One region of the Telluria sp. ZB2R32 genome, then DNA from elsewhere that is predicted to be linked to it. Evidence: predicted binding sites of a transcription regulator. Region 1 holds the regulator's gene; the other holds the start of a gene.
The links. Region 1 encodes FliA, which starts transcription of late flagellar genes. Its sites were predicted from a motif close to CTAAAGTTTNNNNNNNNNNNGCCGNTA; they were not measured.

Region 1 (15,124 bases):
TTTTCACGTAGAAGGTCGACAATACGTGCGGATTGCCCAGCGTGTCGTAGACGTCGACCGGGGTCTGCTTGTTGTAGCTGTTCGGGTCGCTCGCGTCGAACGGCGACACCACCGGGGCGGCCACGCGCGAATCGAGGTTCATCTCAATGCCGACCTTGGTGGTCGAGACCGGCTTCAGGTCGGCCGTGCTGATCTGCACCGGCATCGGTGCGCCGGCCAGGATCTCGCCGCTGGGGCCGGTGCTGTAGCCGGTCAGCTTCGCGCCTTGCGCGTTGGTCATGAAGCCGTCCTTGTCGAGCGCGAACTGTCCATTGCGGGTGTACTGCACCATGCCCGAGGAAACCGTGCGGAAGAAGCCCTGGCCGTTGATTGCGACGTCGAGCGAATTGTTCGACGATTCGATATTGCCCTGGGTGAACTGCTGGGCGATCGTCGAGACCTTGACGCCGATACCGGCCGTGACGCCGCCGGCGCCGTTGAGCGAACTCGCATACACGTCGGCGAACTGCGCCTGGGCGCCCTTGAAGCCGACGGTGCTGGCGTTGGCAATGTTGTTACCGATGACGTCCAGCGATTTGGCTGCGCCGTTCAAGCCGCTCAGGCCTTGTTGGAAAGACATGTGGTGCTCCCAGAATTTATAAAATGCGGATTGGGTAAGTAATTAGAGAACTTGCTTGATGTCGGCCAGGGAGATCGCCCCCTTGCCTGCGAGGTTCAACTTGACCCCGTCCTTGGAATTCGTGCTGACGCTGGCGACCGTGTCGAGCGTCAATGCTTTCACGTCGGTCAGCGGCTGGCCGGCGAGCGTGGCGGCGATGCGGAAGGAATAGCGGCCGTCGGCCAGCATGGCGGCGTCGACGCTGTCGCTGGTGCCGTCCCAGGCCAGCGGCATGGCGCCGGCTTCGGCCGCGCCGAGGTCGATCGTGGCCACGTCCTTGCCGGTGCGCGGATCGGTGACGATCACCTGCACGTTATCGGCCGCGGTGGCGAGATCGACGCCGAACACCGACTTGCCGCCCGAGAGGTTCAGGGTATTGCCTTCGACCAGCACGCCATGGCCGATCAGGTTGGTCGCCTGCATCGACTCGCTCGACTGGTAGCTCGACTTCAGCGTTTCCAGCGTTTCGTTCAGCTTGTTCACGCCGGTCACGGTCTGCAGCTGGGCCAGCTGGCTGGTCACCTGGGCATTGTCGAGCGGATTGAGCGGATCCTGGTTCTTGAGCTGGGTCACCAGCAGGGTCATGAACTTGTCGGTGTCGGCCTGGACGGTGTCGGTCGCCTCCTTCTTGGTGGCGTTCATGGTCGACATCAGGTCGGTGATCGAGGTGCCGCCGGTGGCGTTTACAGTGGTCATGAGGGTGTTCGCTTAATTTGATTATTGGCCGAGCGTCAGGGTTTTCAGCAGCATGCTCTTGGCCGCGTTCATCGTTTCGACGTTGTTCTGGTAGGAACGCGAGGCCGACAGCATGTTCACCATCTCGTCCACCGGGTTCACGTTCGGCATCGACACATAGCCCTTGTCGTCGGCCATCGGGTGCTTGGGGTCGTAGACCTGCTTCATCGGCGACGGGTCGTCGACCACTTCCTTGACCTTGACGCCGGTGCCGCCGGTCTGCATCGGCACCGCCTCGAACACGACCTGCTTGGCGCGGTAGGCTTCGCCGGTGCTGGAGGTGGCGCTGTCGACGTTGGCGAGGTTGCTGGCCACCGTGTTCAGGCGCTGGGCCTGGGCGCTCATGGCCGAGCCGGAGACGTTGAAGATATTGAAGAGGGACATGCTTGTTTACCCTTACTGACCGTTCTGGATCGCCGCCATCAGGCCGCGGATCTGGTGGTTGATCATGGTGATGCCGGCTTCGTAGCGCAGCGCGTTGTCGGCGAACTGGTTGCGCTCGACATCCATGTCGACCGTATTGCCGTCGACCGCGCCCTGCACCACGCCGCGGTACAGCACCGGGGTGCCGTCGGGCAGCGCCTTGCCGTCGGCCGCCGGCTGGAGGTGGCCTTTGTTCGTCGCCGCCAGCGGATTCGCCGCGGCCGGGTTGGCTTTTGCGAGCGCGCCCTGCATGGCGCTGGCGAAATCGATGTCGCGCGCCTTGAAGTTGGGCGTGTCGGCATTGGCGATATTCGACGCGATCAGTTCCTGGCGCTGGGCGCGCAGCGAGAGCGCGGATTCATTGAAGCGTAAGTAATTATCGAGTTTGCCGATCATGCCGCCTCCGGGCCGATTTCTTGTTGGGACAGGCTGAATCATACGTTTGGGCAACACTAGCCCATCGAAGGATCAGGCCCTCATTACCCCCCTTATTCAAAGTTTCGCTACGGCATCACTCAACCTAAGATGGTAGCCATTACGAAAGGCTGCTCGTCATGTTCAAGAAGCTCAAGCTGTTCTCTTTCCTGTTATTGGCGGCGCCGCTGGCGCTGGCCCAGGCCCAGACCCAGACCGGTACGCGCCAGGACGGCGCCGCGCTGCGCAAGCTCGCCGAAAACTATCTGCAGGCGCAAAGCGCCGGCCTGCCGGGGAAAGTCACCATTAAAGTCGGTGCGGTCGATCCGCGCCTGACGCTGGCCGCCTGCCCGGCGCCGGAAGCCTTCCAGCAGCCGGGCGCGCGTCCCTGGGGCAAGACCACGGTGGGCGTGCGCTGCACGGCGCCGGTGTGGAGCATGTTCCTGCAGGCGCAAGTCAACGTCGTGGCCGATTACGTCACCGCCGCCGTGCCGCTGGCCCAGGGCCAGCCGATCGACGCCAGCCAGCTGGCGACGGTGCAGGGCGACATCGCCGCCATGCCGAACGGGATCATCACCGACATGGCGCAGGCGATCGGGCGTACGCCGACGGTCTCGCTGCCGGCCGGCACGCCGCTGCGGCTGGACGCCTTGAAATCGAAACCGGTGGTGCAGCAGAACCAGGCGGTGCGCATCGTCTCGCGCGGCGAGAATTTCTCGGTGTCGGGCGAAGGCAAGGCGATCGGCAATGCCGGCGAAGGCCAGATCGTGCAGGTGCGCACGCCGCGCGGGGCGATCGTCAGCGGCACCGCCAGGAATGGCGGCATTGTCGAAGTGGCATTGTAATCGCCAGGTTCACGGCCCTGCCCAGCTTGTATTTTGAAAAACCTTCCCTGTTTGGGGTTCTGCGCTAAAGTTTGTAGGCTGACAGCCGTTACACACTGCAGATCCCGGAGTTCCTGCTCCGAACAGAGAAGGATAATGCTGTGAAAATTAACGATACCCTCAAAGGGGCGCAAGCCCAGCAGTTGACGAACACCACGGCAGCGAACGCCAAGCAGGCCGAAAAGGCGGCGGCGACGGCCACCACGGCGCCGACCGACAGCGTCCGCCTGTCCTCGCAGGCGCAGGCGGCGGGCGGCGCCTCGAGCACCGCGCAAGTGTTCGATGCCAAGAAAGTTGAACGTATCAAGCTTGCGATTGCCGATGGGCAGTTCCAAGTCAATTCCGAACGAATCGCGGACGGGTTATTGGACACCGTGCGCGACCTGCTCCACTCACGCAACCGATAACGACCGATGACCCTTCCGCACGCCACCCTCACCTCTGAACACGAGCACATTGCCGCGCTGGTCACATTGATGAAGCAGGAACAGCAATTGCTGGTGGCGGCGGATGCGGACGCATTGGGCGAACTCACCCCGCGCAAGGTAGCGCTGGTGCAAGAGCTGGCGCAACTGTCGCGCCAGCGCCACGGCGCACTCGGCGCCGCCGGCTTCATCGCTGCCGAAGCGGGCATGGAACCCTGGCTGGCCGCGCGTGGCGACGATGCCGCCCGCGCCGCCTGGTCGCAGCTGCTGGCGGCAACCGCCGAAGCCAAGGAACTGAACCGCGTGAATGGCATGCTGCTCAACCGCCAGATGGCGCATAACCAGACGGTCTTGAATGCGCTGCGCACGCCGGCGGCGGCGCCGGAATCGACGCTCTATGGGGCCAAGGGGCAGACCTTCGGCAGCGCGCCGTCGAGGCGGTTCGTGCTGGGGTGATCTGGTAAATCTTGTTGTGATGACGGCCGCCGATGCGGCCGTTGTTGTTTCTGTCGGGTGGGCTGATGCTTACCCGTAAGGTGGGCGGCTACACCTTGGCAAGTGATTGCCTATTGCCTGGATGCCGCCCACGCGTTCAAGCGCACTCTGAAACTTCGCGACAGATCACCGACTGGTTGAACGCGTGGGCGGCGCAGACGTGTCTGGTCCGCAAACTAAGAGGTGGAGCCGCCCGCCTTACGAGTCTACGGATCGTTCTCGAAACCGGTTATACAGCGGGCAGTCTGATGTGGCCGCGTCATCGGTTTTGTAGGGTGGGCGCCCCGTGCCCACGCGGTACGGACGTGTCCTTTTGGCCTGGTGCCATTAATGACGACGCATCACCGCAACGGAGTGTTGCATCGTCACGCAAACGCGTGGGCTCGGGGCGCCCACCCTACGAAACCTTGCTTCGGCGCAAGCTTGGCTGCCTCAACAAGCGGAAAGTATTCCTGAATGTCATCAACTGACGGAGGAATCCCATGGTCCGCACCGCCCTTGCCACCCTGCTGCTCGCCGCCATCCTGCCCGCCTACGCCGACATCGCCGTCACCATCACGCCCGAACGCGCGGCGCTCGGCAAACGCGACGAGGTCATGGTCAACGTAACGCTCACCAATACCGGCACGGCGCCGGAACGCATCCTGAAAGCGCGCACGCCATTCGGCCCGGCCGAATTCCCGCTGTTCGAGATCACGCGCGACGGCCAGCCGGTGCGCTATCTCGGGCGCGAAGTGAAACGCCGCGTGCCGGTCGAGGCCGACTACCTGGTGCTGGCGCCGGGCGAAAGCCGCAGCGCGCGCGTCGAACTCTCGCATTCCTACGACATGGCCGCCACCGGCGCCTATGCGGTGCGTTATTGGGGTACTGCGCGCGGCACCGCTGCCGGGCCGAGCATGGAGACCGGCGCCATCGTATCGAATACGGCCTCGCTCTTCATCGAGGGGCGCCTGCCGCGCGGCACCAGCATGCCGCTGCTGGCCGCCCCGGCCGGCCCGGGCCTGTCCTACGCGCAGTGCTCGAACGCCCAGCAGGAGACGATCGCCGAAGCGGTCGCGGCCGGCAGCGCGATGGCAGCCAACGGCCTCGGCTACCTCACCAGCGGCAAGGAACAGGGCCAGCGCTACAGCAACTGGTTCGGCGCGCTCGACGCCGCGCGCCAGGCGGTCGTGAACAAGAATTTCACGGCGATCAAGGATGCCTTCGACACCAAGCCGGTCAAAGTCGATTGCGGCTGCGACGAGGATTATTTCGCCTACGTCTACCCGTTCCAGCCGTACACGATCTACGTCTGCAATGCCTTCTGGACCGCGCCGATGACCGGCACCGATTCGAAAGGCGGCACCATGCTGCACGAGATGAGCCACTTCGACATCGTCGCCGGCACCGACGACCACGTGTATGGCCAGCAGGGCGCGGCCGAGATGGCGCGCACGGCGCCGCAGCGGGCGATCAACAATGCCGATTCGCATGAATACTTCGGAGAGAATACGCCACCCTTGCAATGATGATGTGCGCGGTACGCAGGCCCTTCCGCGGGCCTGTCGGCCCGCTGTTCGCTTTTTTTTTGCGCGTTAAAACTGTACGGTTGGCGAGACAAGCAGCATCGTTGTTTAGCTACAACTGCTTTGGTTCTACGAAACGTTCCATTGTAGAATGCGCGAAACTTTTGCGGACCCATAATGAATCAACCGAAGCACGTCGCCTACCGGCCCGACATCGACGGTATGCGTGCAATCGCCGTACTGAGCGTTGTCTTTTTCCACATCGACAAATCGCTGGTACCTGGAGGATTTGCCGGCGTCGACATCTTCTTCGTGATTTCGGGTTATCTCATTACCCTTCTTATCTACGGCCAGATGTCGGCCGGCACCTTCAGCTTTTCCGACTTCTACAAGCGCAGGATCAATCGCATTGCACCGGCGCTTTTCGTTTTGATAGCGATCGTATCGGCGATCAGTCTGTTCATTCTTTCTCCTGCCGATCTGGTAAGGATGTTCAAAAGCGCCATCTATTCGAGCCTTGGTGTATCCAACGTGTTTTTCTGGCGTGAATATGGCAGTTACTTCTCGTCCGGAATCGACGAAGCGCCGCTTCTGCATACCTGGTCATTGTCGGTAGAAGAACAGTTCTACGTTGTCTGGCCGCTGCTATTGCTGGTGATTGCCCGCCTGCGGCCTGCGTACAGGAATAGCATGATCGGCATCGGCATCGTCGCCGCCATCGTCCTGTCTGAATTCGGAACCCGGAATGCGGCGTCGGCATCCTATTACCTGCTTCCCACCCGCTTCTTCGAACTCTTCATCGGCGGCGCCCTCGCCATTTTCTTTTTCTATCGAAAAGCGCCGCCAGGCCTGCGCACCTCGCATGTGCTCGGCGCGGCAGGGCTTCTGCTCACGTTCGGCAGTCTGTATTTATTGAACGAAAAATCTTCCTTCCCCGGATTGAATGCGCTCTACCCATGCCTGGGCGCCGCTTTTCTGATCGCGGCTGGAGAAAATGCAGGTTCGTTCACCGCCCGGCTCCTGGCTGTGAAGCCGCTGGTATTGGTTGGATTGATTTCTTATTCCCTCTATCTGTGGCACTGGCCGCTGATTGCGTTTATACATTACCTCGGCATTCGCATCGACATGCTTACCGGTACGCTCCTCTTCCTGCTGGCGATTTGCCTGGGCTGGGCATCATGGCGGTTCGTGGAACGTCCGTTCCGGCAATCGGGCGGGAAAATGCAATTCGGGGCTGTCGTTGGTTATCGCTATCTTGCCCCGGTTGCGGCCGTTGCCCTTGCTTTCGTCGGCGTGGCGCACACCGGGGGCGTGCCGGGCAGATTCGACGCCCGCGTTCCCAAGTATGAACAGATCATTGCCACTGCCCCGAACGAGCTGCGGCCGGACTGCCATTCCTCGGCATTCAATTACGATCGCAAGCCAGCGGCGTCGTGCCTCCTCGGCACCCCCGGCAAGGCGGCCGATGCCCTGCTCATTGGCGACTCCTATGGAAATCACTTTACCGGCATGGTGGACATCCTGGCAAAAAACGACCGGATTTCAGTGATGGACTACACCATGGACGGATGCCTGCCGGTGAAAGGCATGGGCTTCGGTGCGCAGGACTCGTATGCGCAGAAATGCAAGGCCAGAAATGCGTTCATCTACAACCACATTTCATTGAGCAAATACAAGCATGTCATCCTGGCCGGTTCATGGCACTCCCTTCGCACCGCGGGCGAACTCGCCGATGTAAAAAAAGGCTTGAATGACTCGGTCGCTGCCATTATTGCCGCAGGTGCAAAGCCAATTATTATTCTTGCAAACGAAGGTACCGAAAACGCCAACTGTCCGGTACGCCGCCTGTTGAACGGAAGTATAAAAAACTGCGACAGAAAACAGGAGCCGAACCGGATGTGGGACACGCTGTTTGCGGAACTGAAAGCGAACTTCCCGGTGCTGCATTTCGTCGATCCAAACCAGGCCATTTGCAGCAACGGCCTTTGTCACGCCATGCTGGGCGATATCCCCCTGTACCGGGACGCGGGACATCTGAACGATGTCGGATCGCGGGCGATCGGAAACGTGCTGGTTGAAAAGCGCATGCACATCGTTGGACCACAGGATTTCCTGTCGGCGCAACATTAAAGCCCGTGGGCGGTGCGCCCAATGACGCTCGGCTCACGCCCGGCGGCGAAGCACAGGGCCAGCGCCATATAACTAGTTCAACGCCCGTCAATACGCGCTAGCATGAAAGGAATATGAAATCCAGCGGCGCACAAACAAACTGCAACATTGTTACTTTTTCGCAAACGGATGCCACACACGATCCGAATTGCATTGCTGTCAGCTCATGAATTCGCCAGTATGGGGGTGGGTTTTCTCTGATCGACGTCAGATCTCATGCGAAAAACCCATCAAAAGAATGGCCGAACAATCGGCCACGACAAACAACATACGGAGAAGTTACACATGAGCTCGAACAGCATCTGGAAGTCGGCATTCGGTATCGCAGCCCTGACCCTCGCCGCCGCCGCGCAGGCAGGGTCGAACGGCGTGAAGGTGGACGTGGCCCTGGACAAGGCGGCGCTCGGCCCGAGCGACGACGTGTACGTGAAGGTCACCATCACCAACACCTCGGCCACCCCGCAGTATGTGCTCAAGGCGCGCACGCCGTTCGAGGGCCTGTCGGCGCCGCTGTTCGAGGTCACCCGCGACGGCGCGCCGGTCGCCTATACCGGCGCCCTGATCAAGCGCGCCAAGCCGACCCAGGCCGACTATTACCTGCTCAAGCCGGGCGCCTCGCACACGACCAGGGTCGAGCTGTCGTCGCTGTACGACATGAGCGTCAGCGGCGACTATGCGATTGCCTACCGCACCGCCTCTCCGGACCTGTTCCTGGCCAACGACAAGGGCGCCACCGCGGCCCGTGCCGTAGCGGACAAGGCAGCCGCCCGCGACATCGGCGAACTGCAGTCGCAAGCGGCGCAGGTGTACATCGAAGGCCGCCTGCCGCGCGGCGCCGAGTCGCCCATCATGCAGGCGCTCAAGCAAGGTAATGCCGGCGGCGGCATGGCGACCACGCAAGGCCTGAGCTATGCGTCGTGCACCGCCTCGCAGCAGAGCACGATCGCCTCGGCCATCGCAGCCGCCAAAACGATGAGCAATAGCTCGGTCACCTACATGGCGAAGACGAGCATGGGTCCGCGCTATACGAAATGGTTCGGCACCGTGAACTCGTCGCGCGTGGCGACCGTCAAGGCGAATTACGGCAAGATCAAGAACGCCTTCGATAACCAGAACGTGGTGGTCGACTGCAGCTGCAAGGACAGCTACTACGCCTACGTGTACCCGACCCAGCCGTACCGCATCTACGTGTGCAACGCGTTCTGGACGGCGCCGATGAGCGGCACCGATTCGAAGGGCGGCACCCTGGTGCATGAGATGAGCCACTTCGACATCATCGCCAACACCGACGACAACGTGTACGGCCAGAGCGGCGCCGCCAGCCTGGCGATCAGCAATCCGGCCGCGGCAGTGAAGAACGCCGATAACCACGAGTACTTTGCCGAAAATACGCCGGCGCTGAACTAACACGGCAGGCCAAAGGTCCCGGCACGCCGGGACCTTTTTATTTCAGGGTGGCGATAAAGGAGACGGGCCGCGCGGGAAATTCCAGCGGCTTGTCGAGCTGTTTCACGTCCGCCAGCACCAGACCGTTGTAGCCGATGTTGTAGTTGTGGCGGCCCTTGGCGAAGGCATAGGCGTTGGTAATGTCGATCGTATTCGTCAGCATCTTGCCGGGTGCCAGCGGCTGGTAATCGGCGGCGGTGAGCGCGGCGCGCTTGACCATCTTGCCGGTGTAGGCGATCGGTTTGCCGCCGGCGTCGCGCAAGTCGAAGCGCGCGCCCGTGAGTTCGCTTCCCGCCGCCAGCTCGCGCGGCAGCCAGACCGTGGTCTTGCCCTGGTTGGTGAACGTCATTTCCACCAGCACCTTGCCCGGTGGCGTTTTGAGGTCCATGCTGTGTTTCACGCTCACGGTCGGTTCTCCGGCAGCGCCCGCAAGCGCGGGCAGGAGGCTCGCCGCGCCCAAGGCGGCCAGCAGGATGATTCTGCGCTGCATACTTAGCTCCATATGGTTGTGTCGCTCATTGTGCGGGCGCAGGCCGAAAAAACCAAGAGTGACGGCCGCATCGTCACGGATGAAACAATATTTCATCCATGCGGTCAAAATGAAATTTTATTTCGCCCCATCCGGCACGGTGGCCAGAATGGTCACCGTCACCCGGCGGTTACGTGCCCTGCCCGCCTCATCCGTATTCGGCGCCACCGGCTGGTTCGCCGCATGCCCGACCGCCGTCAGGCGCCCCGCTGCCACGCCGCTGTCGATGAACAGGCGCACCACGCTGCTGGCGCGCACGGTCGATAATTCCCAGTTCGACGGATATAGCGGATTGGCAATCGGCAGGTTGTCGGTATGCCCTTCGACTTCGATCGCATACGGCTCGCCGCGCAGCAAGGTGGCGACCGAGCCGAGGGTGGCGCGCGCCTCGCCGCCGAGCGCGGCCTGCCCTTCCTCGAACAGGACTTTCGCATTGATCTCGACCGTCACTCCGCGCCCGGTCTGGCTCACGCGCACCTGCCCGTTCTGGACCAGCGGCGCCAGCGAGGCGCTCAGGTCGCGCGCCAGGGTATTTAACCGTTCGCGCTCGCGCCGCGCCGCGTCCGCGCGCTTGCGTGCGATCAGGTTCGTCAGGGGAAGTTGCTCGACGGTCGAGCTGGCCTGCGGCGTGTCCGGGCGTCCGCCAAAGGCGTCGCCCAGCGCATCCGATAGCGTCTTGTACTTGCCGGTGTTGACCACCGAAATCGCGTACATGACCACAAAAAAGGCAAACAGCAGCGTGATGAAGTCGGCGTAGGAGATCAGCCAGCGCTCGTGGCTGTCGCGGTCTTCCGCTTCGTCATAACGCTTTCTCGCCATCTCAGCGTTTCACCAGCAGGCTGGCGACGCGCTCCTCGACCACGCGCGCATGGTTGCCGCTGGCGATGTCGTGGAACACTTCGATCAGGATGTCGTATTGCGCGACCTGGTCGGCAACGATGGCTTTCAGCTTGTTCGCAACCGGCAGGAAGAACAGGTTGGCCAGCCCGACCCCGTACACGGTCGAGACAAAGGCCACGGCAATGCCGGAACCCAGGCGCGACGGATCGGACAGGTTTTCCATCACGTGGATCAGGCCGAGTACAGCGCCCAGGATGCCGATCGTCGGCGCATAGCCGGCGGCCGACTCCCACACGCGCGCGGCCTGGCGCTCGGCGAATTCGAAGGCGGTCACTTCCATCTCGAGCAGCCCGCGGATTTTCTCGGGCGCGATGCCGTCGACCACCAGGCGCAAGCCCTTCTGCACGAACAGGTCCTTGTTTCCCATGTACTGCTCGAGCGCGAGCAAGCCGTCGCGGCGCGCGGTATGGCTCCACAGTGCAATCTCGCGCGACAGCGGCTGGCGCCGGTTTTTGGGCGGGAAAAATACCCAGCGCAGCATGCGCATGCCGCGTGTAAACGTGCGCGCTTCGGATTGCAGCAGCACGGCGCCGAAAGTGCCGACCACGACGATGGCGAATGCCGCCGGCTGGATCAGGGAAGCGAAACGGCCGCCGTCGAGCGTGTGTCCGACCAGCAGACCGGCCAGGGCCAGGGCCAGGCCGATCAGGCTGGCGAAGTCCACAGTTTTTCCTTGAGCGAAGCACGCATGCGCGCCACGGCTTGCGTATGCAGTTGCGACACGCGCGATTCGGACACGCCAAGCACGGCGCCGATTTCCTTCAGGTTCAGCTCTTCTTCGTAATACAGGCCCATCAGGATCTTCTCGCGCGGCGGCAAGGCGTCGATGGCGGCGATCACGGCCGAGCGGAAGTCGGTGTCGAGCAGCGCGCGCAGCGGGTCGTCTTCATCCACCGCATAGCGGTCGAGGAAGCTGTCGTTGCCGTCTTCGTCGTGGAAATCTTCGTAGTACACCAGTTGGTGGCCGCCGCCTTCGAACAGCATTTCCTGGTACTCGGCCAGCGGCACGTCGAGCGACTTCGCCACTTCGAGCTCGCTGGGCGGACGCCCCAGTTGCTGCTGCAGCTTGGTCATCGCCGTCTCGACCTTCTTCATGGTCGAGCGCGTGCTGCGCGGCATCCAGTCGTTGCTGCGCAGCTCGTCGACCATGGCCCCGCGGATGCGCAGCACGGCATAGGTCTCGAACTGGGCGCCGTGGTTGTCTTCGTAGCGGTTGATGGCATCGAGCAGGCCCATCATGCCGGCCTGGATCAGGTCGTCCACCTCGACCGACGGCGGCAGCTTCGCTTTCATCTGATGGGCGAGGCGCTTCACGAGCGGGGCGTGCTCGGTGAGCAGGTGGTTCTTGTCGGCTTTTCCTTTGACGGTATACATGCTTGTTCTTTTTTCTCAGGAACCAAAATGCGCGCCGCCGCGCGTCATGCCGGACAGTGCAAAACGCCCGGCCAGCTGGCGAAAGGCCACCGAGGCCCCGGCCAGCGGAAAGGCATCGACCACCGAACGTCCAAGACGCGCGGCGCGGTGCAGGTATTCGTCCGCCGGCACCGAGCCCATCGAACTCAACGTTACTGCAAGGTAACGGCTTGCTGCCGCCGACATATTATCGTAAACCACTTTCGCCTCTGCCTCGCTTGCGCCCGTGACCAGCACGCCGAACGGACGGCGGCCCAGCGCCTGCGCCAGGCGTTTAATGAGGCCATAGGCGTTGGTGATCGAGGTGGCGCCGGTCGAGACCTGGACCACGATTTCGGAATCGGCCAGCAGCGGCACCGCAAAGCCGCCGTCGCCATCGACTTCGCCATCGACGATGACGATGCCGCCCTGCTTTTTCACCAGCACGTCGAAGGCCTTGGACAGGCGGCGCGCTTCGTCGGCATCCACCGCCGCCTGGCCGTCGCGCGCCAGCAGCGCCACATTGAAACCCTGGGGCGCGGTCTGCACCACCTGGTTCAGCGCGCATTCCTGGCGCGCCACCTGCAGCAGGCTGGCGTGGCGTTCCATCTCCAGGCGGCGGGCGACGCCATAGTCGCGCCGGCAAGCATCGACGATCAGGACATCGTTGCCGGCCTGGGCCAGCGAGGCGCCCAGGTTGACCAGCATCGCGCCCTTGTCGTCGCTCGGGGTGGCGGATAAAAACGTGACGATGCGTGGCTTGGGGCCGGCCAGCATGCGGCGCAGGCCTTCGGCCTGGTCGAAATCGAAACTAGACAAAGCGCACCTCGCGCAGGCTCTCGTCCTTGTGCACGTTGCCGGTGCCGGCCATCATCAGCGGCAGGTCGGCATCATCCAATTGATTGGCGCCGTCGCGGCGGCTGCGGAAGGCGCGGTCGACCAGCAGCGCGCGGTCGGCCAGGTGCAGGTCTTCCGGCACGCGCTGGCCATTCGAGATGTAATGCAGGTTCAGCTTCTGGCGGATGATCACGTCGAGCACGTTGCCGATCGACGCCGCTTCGTCCATCTTGGTCATGATGCAGCCGTGCAGGCCGCTGCCCTGGTAGGCGCGCACGACTTCGGCCAGGGTTTCGTTGGTCGAGGTGGCGTTCAGGCACAGCAGGCGTTTCACGTCGGCGCCGGCGCCGGCCAGCATGGCCACCTGTTCGGTGACCATCTGGTCGCGCTGCGACATGCCGATGGTGTCGATCAGCACGGTGTGCTTGTTCTTGAGTTCTTTCAGGGCGATGCGCAGGTCGGCTTCATCCTTCACCGAGTGCACCATCACGCCCAGGATCTTGCCGTAGATACGCAGTTGTTCGTGGCCGCCGATACGGTAGGCGTCGGTGGTGATCAGCGCCAGCTTTTCCGGGCCGTGGCGCATCACGCAGCGCGCGGCCAGCTTGGCGGTGGTGGTGGTCTTGCCGACGCCGGTCGGGCCGACCAGGGCGAACACGCCGCCCTTGTCGAGCAGCGTGTCTTCGTCGGCCATCGTGGTCAGGTTGCGCGCCAGCACGGTCTTGATCCAGCGCATCGCCTCGGCGGCATCCTTGTTCGCCGGCATCTTGTCGATCAGGTAGCGCGACAGCGACGCCGAGAAACCGGCGGCCAGCATTTCGCGCAGCACGACCGCCTTTTGCGGCTCGCGCGCTTGCGTGCCGCCCCAGGACAGCTCGGCCAGTTGCGATTCCATCATGCCGCGCATGGCGCGCAGTTCGCTCATCATGCCGCTCATCTCTTGCGCAGCCGATTCCTTGGCCTGGGAGATCGCGGCCGACATCATCGCGGTCATGGCGGCCATGTCGAAGGCCGGCTCCGGCTGCGGGGCGCGGCGGTTGGCGTAGCTGTGTTCGGCTGCGAATTCCGGCTCGGGTTGCGGCGCGCGGCGGCTCGCAAACATCGGCTCAGGGGCGAATTCCGGCTCAGGCTGCGGTGCACGACGGCTGGCGTAGATCTGTTCCGGCGTGGCGGCGGGCGCGGCGGCGCGACGGTTGACGAAGGCCGGCGCTTCCGGCTCGAAGGCGTTCAGGTCCAGGCGCGGCTGCGGCTGGGCCATGGCGGAATCCGGCGCCGGGGCGGCCAGGGAAGCGACGTCGTCGTTGTCGAGCGCCAGGATTTCGACGACGCCGTCGACGGGACGGTTCGAGAGGATGACGGCATCAGGGCCGAGCGCATCGCGCACCTTGCGCAAGGCTTCCCGGGATGTTGCCGCTGTAAATTTCTTCACATTCATCTTATTCTCCGCACTGCGCTATTCGATGGTGACCGGCGCGCACGAGGCCGGTCTATGGGATAGATTATTGACGATGCCGCAGAGCAAGCATCGGCGGAAAAGGATGGGGAAAGTGCGTTAATTCGATTTAGATGCGATCGGCACCCCCGCCTGCCTAGGCAAACGTCTCGACCAGGTGCAAGGGCTGCGCATGCGCATCCTTGTCCGCCAGCCGCGGTGCGAACCCGATCGGCCACACGATGCCCACGGCCGGATCGTTCCATTGCAGGATCCGCTCGAACTGCGGATGCCAGTAATCGGTCGTCTTGTACAGGCACTGTGCGCGCGCGCCGAGGACCGCGAACCCGTGCGCAAAGCCCGGCGGTATCCACATCTGGCGGCGATTCTCGGCACTCAACACCTCACCCACCCAGCGCCCGAACGTCGGCGAAGAGCGCCGCAAATCGACGGCGACATCGAACACGGCGCCTTCGATCACGCGAATCAGCTTACCCTGCGGACGCTCGACCTGGTAATGCATGCCGCGCAGGACGCCTTCTTGCGACAGGCTGTGATTGTCCTGCACGAACGGCGTGTCGATGCCGGTGGCGGCGGCGAAGTCCTGCGCGTTGAAGCTCTCGAGGAAGAAGCCGCGGCTGTCCTCGAAAGCCTGGGGAACGATCACCAGCACGTCCGAAATGGCGGTCGGGGTAACGCTCAGCCGCATACATGCCTCGTTTCGGTTAGCGAAGAGGTAATGGCGTAGTCGCCGTTCAGCGGCATCATGGTTCGCTTTCGAATATCTGTTGCAGTACCTGCATGACGCCCTCCTCCCACGGCGGCAGGCGCAGTCCGAAGGTCGAACGAAAGAGCGTGGTATCGAGGCGCGAATTGCGTG
Region 2 (15,124 bases), on a different contig from region 1:
GTGAAGAAGTCTTCGCCCGGCAGCACCGTCATGGCGGGACTTTTCGTGGCGGCGGGCTTTTCAGCAGGCGCAACGCCGGTCTGGGCAGCGGCAAATCCGGAGGTGGCAAAGTTACCCGCGCACAGGGCGAGGACGATGGCGGTCTTGGCAGGGGTCCAACGAGTCTTCATGCTTTTCCTTGGTTTATTTTCGATGATTATTATTTTATTGTTGCTGCGCCTGCAATGCGGCGCGCACCTGCGGCAGCAGGCGCGCCTTTTGCGCCGCGCGCACGCGAATGCCATTTCCGACCCGACGAGCTTCGACCAGCGCGTCCGGCCCGAAGTTCTGGCCCACATACTGCTCCATCATATCCGCATGACGCGCATCAGACGATCCCGCCACGACCGAGGCGAGCGCGCGGTTGCGGCCGACGGCGTCGGCACTCTTGAGCAGGGCGTCGCGATGGGCGACCGCGAATTCCCAGGCCTGGTCGGGATGCTCGCGGCCGATGCTCGAGACGATCATGGTCGACAGGTTGGCCGGGATCTCGGGCGATACCGCCATGCTCAGCGCGCTGGCCGCCAGCGCCGGATCCTGCACCAGCGTCATCGCGCCGCCAAAACGGTTGCGTTCCTCGTCGGTGCGGGCGGCGGCCACCTGCTTGCCGAGGGCGGCATAAGTGGCGCCGTCGGCATAGCGGCCGACCGTGCTGACGACGAAGTCGAGCATTTCCGGGCTGACCGATGCCGGGTCGGCCTGGTAACGCGCGAAGCGCTGGCGCGCCTCTTGAATCGCGCCTTCGTCGCCGGCGCGCGCCAGGCTCAACGCCAACAGCGCGCGCAATTGACGCTCTTCGGCCGCTTCGCCCGCCTTCGGCTCCCAGCCCAGCTGCGCAAAGCGCGGCCGCACGAAGCCGATCACGAAGCGCCGGATCGGCGCCTGCTCCGGTTCGCCGCGCGCGAGATTGTCGAGCGTGCCGAGATTGCCCAGGATCGATTGCCATACCGCCAGGCGCGGCTCGTCGCCGTACTTGGCCACCAGCGCCATGTAGGCGTCGAGCTGCATGCGCCCCGCGGCCACCAGGCTCCAGGTATCGGTCAGGAGTTTCAGGCGGGTCGGGTCCGGTAGCCGCGCCGCGTTTGCCGCCAGCGCGTCGAAGCTGGCGCGGTCGTACTGGATGCGGAAAAAGCCGACGCTGTGCGGGTCGACTACCAGCGTACCTTCGCAACCGCCCTGCGTGATCGTGGTGCTGCGGTTGGCCAGCAGCGTGTACCAGGCCTTGCCATTGACGGTACCGACCTGCAGCGGCACGCTCCATAACCGGTTTTCAGGCGCCGGCTCGTCGAGGCGGTACTGTTCCTGCGACAAGGTGACCTGGCGCTTGCCGTCGACGCAGGCCTGGCTCACCGAAATCAGGGGGTAACCCGGCTGGGTGGTCCAGTCGCCGGCGAGTTTACTGACCGGCTTGCCCGATGCCTTTTCGATCGCCGCCCACAAATCTGCCGTGGTTGTGTTCGAATACTGGTGCTTCGCCATATAGGCACGGATACCCTTGCGGAACGGGTCCTCGCCGACATAGGCTTCGAGCATGCGCAGGAAGCCCTGCCCTTTTACATAAGTGATGGAATCGAAGGCGCCGGCGGCCTGCTCTTCGTTGTCGATGCGGGTCTGGATCGGGTGCGTGGTCTTGCGCGCATCAAGATTCAGTACGCCCTCGCGCTCGGCGATGCCGTCCAGGTAGGGGCGCCATTCCGGATGAAAATGTTCGGTGGCCTTGGACGCCATCCAGGAAGCAAACCCTTCGTTCAGCCACAGGTTGTCCCACCAGGCCATGGTGACCAGGTTGCCGAACCACTGGTGCGCCACCTCGTGGGCGTTGACTTCGAAGGTGAGTTTCTTGACGTTTTCCGGGCTCTTTTTCGGATCGTACAAGAGCGTCGATTCGTTGTAGACGATGCCGCCCCAGTTTTCCATCGCACCATTAAAGCCGCCGGGGATCGCGATCTGGTCGAGCTTGGCCAGCGGATACGGCACGCCGAAGTAATTGTTGTAGTAGCGCAGCAGGTCCTTGGTGGCTTGCAGCGCGAAAGCGGTCGAGCCGAGCTTGCCGGCGGTGGTGACGACGCCGATCTCGACGCCGTCCTGGCGCGCCGCCACGCGCTCCATTTCGCCCGCCACCAGCACCACCAGGTAACTCGGCATCTTCGGGGTCGGCGCGAAGGCGAAGCGCTGCATGCCGCCGGCGAGCTTTTCCTGCTTCTCGACCGGGGTGTTCGAATAGGCCTTGAAGCTGGCGGGGACGTCGACGGTGAGCTTGAACTTTGCCCGGAATGCCGGCTCGTCCCAGGTCGGCAGCATGCGCCGGGCATCGGACGGCTCCATCGTGGTGGCGATCAATTTCCTGTCGGCGCCGTCGGCTTTGTAGCCCACCTGGAACAGGCCGCGTCCTTCGCGGTTGATCTGGCCGGTGAATGCCAGCGCCAGCACGTAGCGTCCAGGCGCCAGCGGCGCGCCGAGTTCAAAAGTGAGCGTTTCCTGCTTGTCGTCGAGAATCGGCGCCAGCATGCGTTCGGCCATCCCGCGGCCAGACAGGGACGCGCGCTCGATGCCCAGGTTGGCGGCATTCAGGACGATGCGCGCCGTCGGCCGCAGCACCTCGATCTCGACACGCTGGGTGCCGCGGAAGGTGTCGGCCTTGATGTCGGGTACCAGATGGGCGTCGTACAGCAGCGGGATGACGTCTTTCGGCAGCTTGCCGGGCGTGGCGGCGAACGAAAACGGGGCTTCGGCCTGGGCGGGAGCGGTGGTGGTGCTGAACGCCAGGGTCAATGCCAGGGCCAGGGCGGGGGTGGCGCGGGATGCGCGTGGATGTCTCATGGTTCCCTCTCTCGCTTTCTTTTTATGTGTTTTCTATGTGGTGTGTTTCTGTGCTCGATACGCCGCGCCTGGCGCAGCGACCCAGTTCGCACTGTACAGAAAGCGCTCGCCTGGCTGGTCTGGAATGCGACAGACGGCAAAAAGAGGCGCTGGACTGCACAATCCTGCCGCCACGCGCAGTTGCCAACGCAGTTGTCAGTGCAGTTGCCAAGCTGTTGAGAAAAATTTTCAATTATTTTTGCAAACAACCCTAAAGTTCGACCGGGCTCTGCCGTAAAAGGAAGACAACCGGGAATCCGGCCGAAAAAAATTGCAGCGGTGTCAACATGACCTCCAACGACGTTCTCTCGATGTATGAAAATATTGCCGGCCTGACGGGCAAGATGGCGGCGGCGGCACAATCGGGCGACTGGAACGGGTTCGACAGCTTGCAGGCGCAATGCGCGGCCCAGGCCGGCGCAGCGGCGACCGGCGTACCGGCCCTGGATGGCGCCAAGCGCCTGCGCAAGATCGACCTGCTGAAACAGATCATGGCCAATGACCGCGCCGTGCGCGACGTGACCGAACCATGGATGGGCCAACTGGACCGCGCGCTGCGCACGCACTGAGCCGCTCTTCTCCTCTCCGAAAAAAGCGCCTGCGGGCGCTTTTTTTTCGTCCTCATCCTTTGCGGACACTTTGCGGGCACGCAAGCGTCTCCAGCAAGGCGCCCGCTACATTGACTTCTTCATGGCGGCGCCGGCGCATATCACATTGCTTGGGGGAAGATTTGATGAAGCACTATCTAGGCGTATTCTTTTTATGGATATGCCTCATCGGCAGAGCGGTTGCCGCAGGAAGCGCCGGCGCCTCCTGCGACGGCATGCGTATTGCCGACCTCAGCGCGCGGGCCGCGCAGGACGACATCAAGGCGCAGGAATTGCTGGGCTGGTGCTACGCGGTCGGCCAAGGCGTGAAGGCGGATGCGCAACAGGCCGTGCGCTGGTTCAGCCGGGCCGCCAGCCAGGGCAGCGTATTCGCCCAGCGCAAGCTGGGCACGGCATACGCCCAGGGTCTTGGCGTGCCGCAAGACTACGACACGGCAATCGATTGGCTGTCGCGTGTCGTCGAAGGGGGCCATGCCGACGTCAAGCTGGACCTGGCGAAGCTGTATCTCGCGCAGTCGCCGCGGCGCGACGTGGCGCACGCGCTCGCACTGGCGACGCCGTTCGCCGAAAAAGGGGTGCTCGATGCCCAGTTTCTGTTGGGGCGCATCTACGCGTCCCAACTTGACCCGCCCGACGTCGACCGGGCGCTGGTCTGGTACCGCAAGGCGGCCGAGCGCGGCAATGCCGATGCCCAGAATAACCTGGGCATGCTCTACTTGCGCGGCAAAGGCGTCGTGCGCAATGCCGCGCTCGGCAACCAATGGATCAGGCGTGCGGCCATGGGGGGAAATCCGACCGCCCAGTTCAACCTCGGGTTAGCCTGCCTTTACGGCGCAGGCGCCGCCCGCGATGACAGGCAGGCGCGCTACTGGTTCGAACTGGCTGCGAGCCAGGGCTATCGTCATGCCTGGGGCGAACTTGCACGGATGTACCGCGACGGCCTGGGTGTAGCGCACAACACGGTGGCGGCCGCGGCGCTGCGCATGCTGGCGCGGCGCGGCGCAGACGAGGCCAACCAGGCGGCGGCTGGCGACCAGCCGGGTTCGCGCCTCACGCGCAAGGAACGGGACCAGGCGCAGCGCCTTGCCGACGCGATGTTGCGCTCGAAGCAGCCGCTGGAGACGCTGGCGCAGTTCGTCAAACAGGCGCCCCGGGAGAAGCCGCAACCGCCCAATGCCGCCAGAGCAGCCGGCTTGTTGCCAGTGAGCGGACAAAAATAAAGGCGCCCATTGACGCCTTCGTTTTTTGCGGTGCGACTGCCATGCAATCGACCACATGAATTCGGAGAGCAACACCAGGAAACCTGGTGCCGCCTCTTTGCCGGTTGCATCCGGCGTCCTCTGCCGCTGTTGGCAGCCTGACCGCTTCCGAAAACAGGCGCCTTGCAGCGTACATCCGGAACCCGCGCCACGCTATCGGTGGTGGCTGCGCCGGACTCTGTTTCGTTTTGTGGTTTTGATAACCAACGAATTCAGTATAGCGCAATTTTTGCGCTTGTGTAGACCAATTGTGCGCGCCCTGTCGGGCACGTTATTCCGGTTGCGAAACCGCCTCGGCTGCCGGCGCCGGCGCTTGCACAGAGGCCCCTGCCGCGGCCGCCGCCTTGGCGCGTCCCGGCATCAGGCGCGCCTTGACTGACGCCATGAATTGCGGTTTCGCTGCCCCGTCAACTGGCGCCGTGGACAGCTTGGCCGGCTTGTGCTCGGGTGGAATCTTGCCGAAGCGCGAACGCTTGCGGCGGCGCAGCAGCGCCAGCACCAGCCCGGCGATGGCGGCCACGGCCGCGATGCCGGCGCCGATCAGCAGCCACGGCGTCTCCGCTTGCGGCGGCTCGGGCTTCTTCGGCTTGCGGTGAATACGCGGCGCACCCTTGGGAGTGTCTTTTACAGCATCCTTCGGGGTTTCCTGCGCCATCGGAGCTGGCGCAACTGCCTCGACCGCGGCCGGCGGCGCTACTGCCGCCGCGGCGTCCGGCACGGCCGATGGCGCGGCGCCCGCACCTGCCTGCAGCACCTTTACTTTTTCCTCGAGCTGGCCCAACTGGTGGTGCAAGGCTGCATTCTTTTCGCCCAGCGCCACGCAGGCGTTCAGGGGCGCGCTCGCCGCCTGCGGGGCGCAGCTCGGCGCTTCGGCGGGCGCGGCTGGCCTGGTCTCGTGGACCGCCTTTGGCGCCGCCTTGGGCTTGGGTGCGCTCTTGCGCACGACGGGCGTTGCCGGAGGCGCGCCCTCTTCCACGTATTCCTCTCCTGCCTGCAGGGCGGCGGCCGGGCGCGGCGCAGGTACGGGTTTGCGCGCCGGCACAGGACGCGCTGCCGCTGCGGCCTTTGGCGCGTCGGCCTGGGCTTCGCGTACGGGGAGCGCAGCGGGTGCGGATACGGCTACCGGCGCGGGCGCGGGCGCTGGCGCTGGCGCCGGGTTCGGGTCCGGCGTCAGCCACAGCGTCACCAGACGCACGCTGCGCTGGCCGGCGTCGACCAGTTCGAGGTAGACGTGCAGGTGCCGGCTCTCGACCGGCTTGAGGGAAGTCAGATGCAGGAACTGGCGGCCATCGCGCCGCGTCACACGCATGTCGAGGCTGGACAGGACCGGCGGCATGGCGATGTTGGCGCCGCGGTACACGTCCGGGTTGGCCAGGCGCACCGCCACCGGCGTGCCCGGGTCCTCGACCAGGGTCAGCTCGACATCCGCCGCCAGCGCCTGCCCGATGTGCGACATTACCCGGGCTTCGCCCAGTTCGGCCGCATGGCCGGCGGCGGTAGCGCCGGCAAGCAGCAGTGTCGTCAGGATGTGGGGAGTACGCAGTGCCATGGAAGGAAGAATTTGTAGCCTAAGCGTAATTAACGGGTGTTCGGATACACTCTTTAGCTCCCGCATCGAAATAAATAACAGGACAAGTTCATGGAAAACCGGATAGAAAAAGACAGTTTCGGCCCGATCGACGTCCCGGCCGACCGCCTCTGGGGTGCCCAGACCCAACGCTCGCTGCACCATTTCCACATTTCGACCGAACGCATGGCGCCGGAACTGGTCGCCGCGCTGGCCCAGGTCAAGCGCGCCGCGGCGGCGGTGAACCGTTCGCTCGGCAAGCTGCCGAAGGACAAGGCCGACGCCATCATCGCCGCCGCCGACGAAGTGCTCGATGGCCGCTATCCGGACGAATTCCCGCTCGCCGTCTGGCAAACCGGTTCCGGCACGCAAAGCAACATGAACATGAACGAGGTGCTGGCCAACCGCGCATCCGAACTGGCCGGCGGCGAGCGGGGCCAGGCGCGCCTGCTGCATCCGAACGACCACGTCAACATGGGCCAGTCGTCGAACGACATCTTCCCTACCGCCATGCACGTGGCGGCGGCGCTGGCGGTCTCGAAAGACGTGCTGCCCTCGCTGGCGCGCCTGCGCGGAACCCTGCAAATCAAGGCGCGCGACTTTGCCGACATCGTCAAGATCGGCCGCACCCACCTGCAGGACGCCACGCCACTCACGCTGGGCCAGGAGTTTTCCGGCTACGTCGCCCAGCTCGAATTTGCCGAAGGCGCGATCCGCGCATCGCTGCCCGGCCTGCTGGCGCTGGCGGCCGGCGGCACGGCGGTCGGCACCGGCCTGAACGCGCACCCCGACTTCGCCGCGCGCATCGCCGCCGAACTCGGTTCGCGCACTGGCCTGGCGTTCAAGACGGCGCCCAACAAATTCGCGGCGCTGGCCGGGCACGACGCGCTGGTCGCCAGCCACGGCGCCTTCAAGACGCTTGCCACTGCGCTCATGAAAATCGCCAACGACGTGCGCTGGATGGCGTCCGGTCCACGCTCGGGCCTGGGCGAAATCACGATCCCGGAAAACGAACCGGGCAGCTCGATCATGCCGGGCAAGGTCAATCCGACCCAGTGCGAAGCGCTCACCATGCTGTGCTGCCAGGTCTTCGGCAACGACGTCGCGTTGACGGTCGGCGCCTCGCAGGGCAATTTCGAATTGAACGTGTTCAAGCCGATGATCGCGCATAACTTCCTGCAGAGCGCGCGCCTGCTGGCCGACGGCATGCGTTCCTTCGAGGAGCACTGCGCGCGCGGCATCGAGCCGAACCGCGTGCGCATCGGCGAACTGATGGAGCGCTCGCTGATGCTGGTGACCGCACTGGCCCCGCACATCGGGTATGATGCCGCCGCGCAGATTGCCAAGCATGCACAGCACGAGGGCATCACCCTGCGCGAAGCGGCGCGGCAGTCGGGGCTGGTCAGCGAAGAACAATTCGACCAGTGGATCGTCCCGATGGACATGACGCGCCCCGATCCGGAGTAAGCACTCCCCGCGCCGCACGATGAGCTTGCCTTGGCACCTTGGCAAGCTCAATTGTGCGACGTGCAATTTTTCCCGAGGATAGTATGCAAAAGACAACTTTCGAACTGACATCCGAGTTCGTCGAACTCAACCAACTGCTGAAACTGGTCGGCCTGGTCGACAGTGGCGGCGCCGGCAAGAACATGGTGGCCAGCGGTGTGGTGTCGGTCGATGGCAAGAAGGAACTGCGCAAGACCGCAAAGATCCGCACCGGCCAGACCGTGACCGTGGGAGACGTGCGGATTTCCGTGCAGTAGGCGGACTACCAGCCTCTACGGCGCACGTTTGCGCGCAGACAAACGCGACCGGTAGTCCTTGTTTTAATTTTAAGACGTGACCAACCGTCTTTTAAGGGTGAAGGCAATGGAAACCCCGGAAGAAAACCCGCAAACGCAGGAAAGGCTGATCGGCGACCTGCGCCTCGTCATCGAGAACGCGCAAGAGCTGCTGAAAAACACCGATCAGTACACGAGCGTCCTCTACCAGAACGCGCGCGCCAAGCTGGCCATGGCCCTGAACGCCGCCAACGAAGAGCTCGAACGCTTCGAAGACGCGCAACTGTGCCGCATGATGGAAGCGACCCGCCTCGCCACCGAGCATTGCGCCGGCATGACCGGCGAAGAGCGCATCCTGCGCGCTTTCCATTGAGTTCACCGCGGCGCCGGCCTGGCGCCGCGTTCTTCCTTCGGGCGCCCGGTGCGGTGCCGCGAACGGCCTTGCCTGGTTCTTTGTGGTTCGTAGGGTGCGCTCTTGAGCGCACGCGGTATGGCGCCGGCATATCGACACATCAGAGGATGTACGGCGTGCGCTCGAGAGCGCACCCTACAGTCCCATTTTGTATGCGTCACGAAAAAATCAAAGGGTCCAGCGCGTGGAGTCGGGACTCCACCCTACAAAAGCTGCGGTTCGTAGGGTGCGCTCTCGAGCGCACGCGGTTTGTCAAACGCAGGTCAGGAATCAGGCAGTGGTATTGATCGTCTTGCCCAGGTGCGCCGGCAGGTTTTGCGCTGGCTGGGGCGGGGTGATGCCGGAGAGAAGCTGGCTCATGTGCGCCTGTTGCATGTCCTGCTGCTTCTTCAGCATGGTGACCGCCACTTCGTCTTTCCGGCCGGTCTCTGCAATAGTGGTGGACAACTTGGCGATGCTGGTGACGTCCATGACGGTCTCCTGTTGAGGGTTATCCCCCATTAACGGTTTTTTCGCCGGAAACTTTAGCCTTTGTCACTAACCACGCGCTGAGCCAGCGCAAGACGTCTTCCGGCGCATTCAGGTCGAGCCAGGCCGGCGCTGCGCCTGGCGGAGCTGGGCCGTCCGAGGCCACCGCCAGCACGAGCGGATCGTCCGGGTACAGCGGCGCGCGTCCCAGCGCCGGGCGATAGACCTCGAGCTTGGGCAGCGCTTCCCATTTATAGCCCTCGACCAAGGTCAGGTCGGCCGGCGCCAGCCGCGCCAACTGCTCGGCCAGGGGCGGTTCCGCCGCGCCGCGCAGCTCGCGCAGGATGGCGTAGCGGTAGGGCGAGGCAATCATCACCTCGGCCGCACCGGCCATGCGCAGGCGCGCGCTGTCCTTGCGCGGCGGTTCGAGTTCGATGTCGTGGTGGCTGTGCTTGACCACGTTGACGCGCAGGCCGCGCGCCGCCAGGTTTGACACGAGAAACTCGAGCAGGGTCGTCTTGCCGCTGCCGGACCAGCCGACCACGGCCAGCACGGCGGGCGCAGGAGGGGACACGGAATCAGTAACCGACACGATAGCGGGTACCCCGATAATTCATCACCGCATATTTCGGCATCAGCCGTTCCAGCACCAGGCCGGGCGCCACCTCCTCGCCTTCACGGCGCAGGGTCTTGTCGATCAGCAGCAGCCGGTCGGCCGGATTGGGCGAGTAGATGTAGCCGCCGACGGCCACTTTCGGCACCTCGCGCTGGATTGCCTCGGGCAGTTGCTGCAGGGTGCGCAGCGTTTCTTCCGCGGCCGGATCAGGGGCGCTTACCGGTGCGGCCGGTGGCTCAGGGGTGCGTGCCGGTGCCGGCAGGTAGACCGCTTCGGGTGCAGCGTCGCGCGTGGCGGCTGGCGCCGGGGGTGCGGCAGCAACGCGCGGCGCCGGCGTTGATGGGACCGGTGCCGCAGGTAGCGCCGCAGCCGGTGGCGGTGGCGCTGGCACGGCAGGCGCCGTCGCGGCGGCAACGTTCATCGGGCTGGCGCGCGGGGCCGCACTCGGTGCCACCGGCGCGTCGACAACCGGAGGTACATCCGCCACGGCAACCGCCGGTGCCGGCGGCACGGCAACAGCGGAGGCCCCGCCCGGTGCGGCCGTGTTGCCGGCCGGCGTGTCCGCCCGCGCCAGCACGGCCGGCTCGCCTCCCGGCGCTGCCGAACGCCACGCGATCCCTGCCACCAGGGCCGCGGCGACGGCGCCCGCGCCGAGGCCGATCAGCAGCGGTTTGCGGTTCGCCGTGGTGGCCGCAGCCGGCACGTGCACCGGGGCCGGCGTATGGATATCGGGTGCATTGCCCAGCTGGCGTTCGGCTTGCGCCTTTTTGAGTGCTTCGAGAATGTACGACATTTAGTGTCCCGTCCCGGTGGCGGCGAGCAGGCGCGGCTCGGCGACCCCGGTCAGCTGGTTGAGGCGCATGTAGGTGCGCGGTCCGGCGACGCCGTCCGCCTTCAGGTTCTGCTTCGCCTGGAAGTCGCGCAGCAAGTCCTGGGTGCGCGCATTGAACGGTTGCTGCGCCGGCGGCGCGGCGGCGCCCCCGAGCTGGGCCAGGCGCGCGGCCAGCCAGTCGACGTCCGCGCCCTGGTCGCCCGGCGCCAGGTGGTCGCGGAAGGCGCGCGGCATTTTCCAGAAGGTCGTGTATTCGCCGGTGAAACGCGGCGCCAGCGCTGCAAGATCGACGCGTTGGCGTTTTCCTGCATCCTTCCCGCTACCCAGCAAAGTCACGCTACGCTCGTCCATCCCGACCAGCACCGCATAACTGGTGGTGCGCCCGTCGCGCAGCGTGATGACGGCTGGACGGTCGAGCTGGCGCAATTCATAGATGCCGCCGCGGCCCGCATGGCAGCGCAGATCAAACCGGAACGCGACCTGGCACGGCTCGCCGGCCGGCAAGGCGGCGCCCCAGAGCGTGCCCAGGGCGCGCAAGGCCGATGCTTCGTCGGCGTGCGCGCGCGGCAAGGCGGCAGCCGGCGCCGCGGCGGGTGCGATCGTTCCCTTTGCCGCGACCGCGCGCGCTTCCACAGGCGCGGCCCGATGCGGCAGCACCTGCCAGGCAGCCGCCGCGCTGAGGGCGGCGCCGGCCAGCAGCGCCCCGGCCACCAGCGGCCAGCGCGCCGGACGCGCCGGCGCCGCCGCTTCTCCGGCAAACACTTCCTCGGCCGCCCTGGCCAGGATGGTGCGCGTCACCTCGCGGCTGTTCTCGACATAGGCGCCCAGCAGCGCACGGTCGCACAGCAGGTTGATGCGGCGCGGCACGCCGCCGGTGAGGCGGTGCACCTGCGCCACGATCGCGGCCGGAAACACCGGCGCGCCCTGGCTGCCCGCCACCGCCATCCGGTGCGCCATGTAGGCGCCCGTCTCGGGCGTGCTCAGCGGCCCGAGGTGGTAGCGCGCGATCACGCGCTGCGCCAGTTGCTCCAGTTCCGGGCGCGCCAGCATGGTGCGCAGTTCCGGCTGGCCGATCAGGATGATCTGCAGCAGCTTGCGCTCGCTCGTTTCCAGGTTGGTCAGCAGGCGCAATTGCTCCAGCACGTCGGGCGCCAGGTTCTGGGCTTCGTCGATGACGAGCACGTTGTTACGCCCCAGCGCATGCGATTCCAGCAAGTACGCGTTGATCGCATCGACATAGCCCTTGACGCCCCCTTCCCCGCCGGGCGCTGCGATGCGGAACTCTTCGCACACCGATTGCAGCAGTTCGCCGACGGTCAGCTTGGGGTTGAAGATATACGCCAGGCGGCAATTGTCGGGCACCTGTTCGATGAAGCAGCGGCAAACCGTGGTCTTGCCGGCGCCGATTTCTCCGGTCAGCAGCACGAAGCCGCCGCCGCTGTTGATGCCGTACAGCAGGTGCGCCAGCGCCTCGCGGTGGCGCTCGCTCATGAACAGGTAGCGCGGGTCGGGGGCGATCGAGAACGGCGCCTGCTTCAGGTTGAAATAATTGGTGTACATGCGGAGCTAAGGACCTGGCGGAAGAGGTTTGTACCTCGCGCAGTATATTTTGGATTTATCGTTGTGATAAGCGATGACGCTGCCCGGATTCGACACCCGCAACGGCGTCTGCGACGCATCAACTGCTTTGTGGCGCACACCCACCGCCGCATGGATCGCCGCTTCCAGTTCGTCCGGCTTGCTGTCGATCACGGCGGCGATGAAGACCATCGGATCGGTGTCGTCGCTGACCATCAGTTCAAGTACCTGCTTGCCCCACAGGGTCGCATCGCCCTTGAACCAGAAGGCGCCGCCCTCGTGCTTGATGGCGGGACCGAAGGCAGCAGTCATATAGGAATGAAAATAGGCGTTGTCGAGCTGGCTGCGGCAGAGCAGCGCGCTGCCGATCACGGGGCCGAAGGTCGAGGGCAGCGCCTGCGCCGCCGAGCACGCGAGCGCCAGCAGCACGCCGCCGGCGGCGCGGCGCACCCGGGTCACAGCTTCGACAGCCAGTTGCGGTTGGCGGCGATTTTCGCCTTGGCCGCTGCCGGCAAGGCCTCGTAACAGCCGGGATGCTGCTTGAGCGCATTTTCGCGGACCTCTTTTTCGAGGCCATTCACGATAAATACGTAGACGGTAGCGCCCTCTCTGTTCTTGCGCGTGCCCATGTAACGAATCACTTGTTTCTCCTCACTCGACATGCGCATTATGACACTTGCAGCCGTTCGAGGGCAGCGGCTTCGTCCCTCAGGCACTTGCCGGGCGTACCGGCCGCCATGCCGTATTGTTGTGCTCGAGCCACGCTTCGATCAGCTGGCGGTTGTCGTGCTGCCAGGGATGAAAGGATGGCGAAAAATATTCCAGCGCCGGTTTCGGCAAGTGCCAAGCCAATCCGTTGCGGCCGAACCAGATTTTCAAGGCATTGCCCCAGGTGCGCGCCTTGAACAGCTGGCCATCACGGTGCAGATTGAAAGCGGTCTGCAAAAAGGTCTCGAAAGCAAACATGACGCTCACGTGCACAAACCAGAGCACGCGCCGCCAGTAGCCGCCCCCCGCCGCGCGGTAGGCATCGAAGGCGACGCCCTTGTGCTCGGTTTCCTCGACCGCATGCCAGGACCAGACCGTGCGCATGCGTGGCTCGGCGCCTTCGAGCCACTGCGGATAGCGCAGCACGCCGTCGGCCAGCATCGCCGTGTAATGTTCGAGCGCGCAAGTGATCGCCAGCCGGCTCAGCACGCTCATGCGGTCGATGCGGCGCATGCGCTTGCGGGTGGCCGCTTCGCGCGTATAGGGCAAGCCCTGGCGCTCGAGCTCCTTGTTGTACTGCACGTGGATGTGGCGGTGGGTCGCTTCCTGCCCGATGAAATCTTTGACCTCGGCGCGCAGCGCCGGGTCCGTCAGGCATTCCTGCGGCACGGCGCGCACGGCGTCGATGAACAGTTGTTCGCCGAGCGGGAAACTCATCGACAAGGCGTTGAACAGCTGGGTGCGATAGGCGTCGCCGCCATTCCAGTGGCGCCCGAACCCCTGGGACAGGTCGACCTCGATCTTGCGAACGGTGAGTGTGGACATACGAGTTCCTTTCGTCTGGCGGACGCACGCGGCACCGTTCGGCGCCCGTTTTCGATCGTCCATACCGTGATTTTGCACGTCTATCGGTTGGGCTGCACGCACCACTTCGCTTTGGCCTATCGTGCGGACTCCCAGCCATACAAAAACAACAAAGGACCTCCATGAACATCAAGCACACCGCCCTCGCCGCCCTCTTCCTCTGCGCGGGTGCCGCCAGCATGCAGGCCGTGTCGGCCGAGCAGTCCCGCAGGAGCACCACTACTACAACCGCCCAGCGCCCGGTCGGCGCCTTCAATGCCATCGAACTGGCGGGGCCGTTTCGCGTCGTCGTGACCGCAGGCGCGCCGCGCCTGGAACTGTCGGGCGACCCGAAACAGCTGGCCGAGATCGAAACCGAGGTGCGCAACGGCACCCTGGTCGTGCGCCAGCGTGCGCGCTCCGGCTGGAATATCCACTTCGGCAAACGCGACCAGCCCGAGACCGTCGTGCGCATCGGCGCCAACGGCTTGACGAGCCTGACCAGCAGCGGCAGCGGCGACGTCGAGCTGGACGCGGGCAAGGGCGAGCGCTTCGTGCTGGCCGCGCACGGCCCCGGCGACATCCGCGCCCGCGGCGACGCCAGGCTGTTCGAGGTGAACAGCAGCGGCAGCGGCGACGTCGACCTGCGCCAGGTAAAGGCAAACAACCTCGCGCTGTCGATGTCCGGCCCTGGCGACGTGCGCCTGGGAAGTGTGGGCAACGAACTGAGCGCGCGCATGAGCGGCTCAGGCGACCTCGAAGCGCTGGACTTGCGCCTGGCGCGCGCCGTGGCCCAGATCAGCGGCCCGGGTAACGCCAGGCTGCGTGGCAGCGCGCGCGACCTGCGCGTCGAGATGAACGGTTCGGGCGACCTCGACGCCTGCGACTTGCAGGCAGAAAGCGTCAACAGCCGCCAGAGCGGACCGGGCGATGCCTGCGTTGCCGGCGCCATCCGCCAGTTCGAGGCGGAAGTGAACGGTTCCGGCGACCTCGACGTTCGTGGCTTGCAGGCCGGCCGCGCCATGTTACGCATGAGCGGCCCCGGCAGCGCGACCCTCTCCGGCAGCGCCGACGAACTGCGCGCCAACCTGAGCGGTTCCGGCGGACTCGACGGCGGCGGCCTGACGGTGAAAAGCGCCACCATCGACAATGGCGGTCCCGGCGACGTGTCGCTGGCGCGCGTCACCGACAGCCTCGACGCGTCGCTGCACGGTTCGGGCGACCTCAGCGCCAGCATCGACGGCAAGCGCGTGCAGCTCAGGATGCGCGGCCCCGGCAACGTCGAACTCGATGGCCGCGCCGAGCGCATCAGCGCCCAGCTCAGCGGTGCCGGCACGCTGCACGCGCGCCGCCTGACGGTGCGCCAGACCGACATCGACGTGCGCGGTCCCGGCAGCGCCGCGGTGAACCAGGTACGCGAGGAAGCCGGCGGACGGCGCGAAGAACTGGTGCAGGTCGAGCGCGGCGGACAGCGCCGGCACAACTGAGGTTTCTCCCACGTCATCGCCGCGCCGCAATCCACAGCGCGCGGTAGCTGTCGGAGCGGTTCATGAC

Region 2: AC56LG_RS01940 (flagellar protein FliT) is a predicted target of FliA. The motif match lies at 3,110-3,136, and genes of this name have one in related genera.

Annotation. Positions count from the first base shown of each region.
Region 1 is NZ_JCASIG010000002.1:108,374-123,497, forward strand. It holds gene AC56LG_RS05485 (flagellar hook protein FlgE) at 1-619, opposite strand, end outside; gene AC56LG_RS05490 (flagellar hook assembly protein FlgD) at 662-1,354, opposite strand; gene flgC (flagellar basal body rod protein FlgC) at 1,376-1,777, opposite strand; gene flgB (flagellar basal body rod protein FlgB) at 1,790-2,212, opposite strand; gene flgA (flagellar basal body P-ring formation chaperone FlgA) at 2,371-3,075, shown strand; gene flgM (flagellar biosynthesis anti-sigma factor FlgM) at 3,216-3,521, shown strand; gene AC56LG_RS05515 (flagella synthesis protein FlgN) at 3,528-3,995, shown strand; gene AC56LG_RS05520 (M35 family metalloendopeptidase) at 4,517-5,542, shown strand; gene AC56LG_RS05525 (acyltransferase family protein) at 5,717-7,669, shown strand; gene AC56LG_RS05530 (M35 family metalloendopeptidase) at 7,994-9,115, shown strand; gene AC56LG_RS05535 (hypothetical protein) at 9,153-9,644, opposite strand; gene motD (flagellar motor protein MotD) at 9,762-10,502, opposite strand; gene AC56LG_RS05545 (flagellar motor protein) at 10,504-11,247, opposite strand; gene AC56LG_RS05550 (RNA polymerase sigma factor FliA) at 11,229-11,957, opposite strand; gene AC56LG_RS05555 (MinD/ParA family ATP-binding protein) at 11,973-12,794, opposite strand; gene flhF (flagellar biosynthesis GTPase FlhF) at 12,787-14,247, opposite strand; gene rfbC (dTDP-4-dehydrorhamnose 3,5-epimerase) at 14,402-14,953, opposite strand; gene rfbD (dTDP-4-dehydrorhamnose reductase) at 15,009-15,124, opposite strand, start outside.
Region 2 is NZ_JCASIG010000001.1:445,382-460,505, forward strand. It holds gene AC56LG_RS01930 (M13 family metallopeptidase) at 1-170, opposite strand, end outside; gene AC56LG_RS01935 (M1 family metallopeptidase) at 205-2,859, opposite strand; gene AC56LG_RS01940 (flagellar protein FliT) at 3,186-3,467, shown strand; gene AC56LG_RS01945 (tetratricopeptide repeat protein) at 3,722-4,726, shown strand; gene AC56LG_RS01950 (FimV/HubP-related protein) at 5,037-6,314, opposite strand; gene fumC (class II fumarate hydratase) at 6,405-7,799, shown strand; gene AC56LG_RS01960 (RNA-binding S4 domain-containing protein) at 7,883-8,095, shown strand; gene AC56LG_RS01965 (DUF883 family protein) at 8,202-8,486, shown strand; gene AC56LG_RS01970 (YjfB family protein) at 8,796-8,996, opposite strand; gene mobB (molybdopterin-guanine dinucleotide biosynthesis protein B) at 9,016-9,567, opposite strand; gene AC56LG_RS01980 (general secretion pathway protein GspB) at 9,572-10,402, opposite strand; gene AC56LG_RS01985 (ExeA family protein) at 10,403-12,001, opposite strand; gene AC56LG_RS01990 (hypothetical protein) at 12,008-12,469, opposite strand; gene AC56LG_RS01995 (hypothetical protein) at 12,475-12,660, opposite strand; gene AC56LG_RS02000 (metal-dependent hydrolase) at 12,728-13,552, opposite strand; gene AC56LG_RS02005 (head GIN domain-containing protein) at 13,714-15,057, shown strand; gene AC56LG_RS02010 (sulfatase-like hydrolase/transferase) at 15,071-15,124, opposite strand, start outside.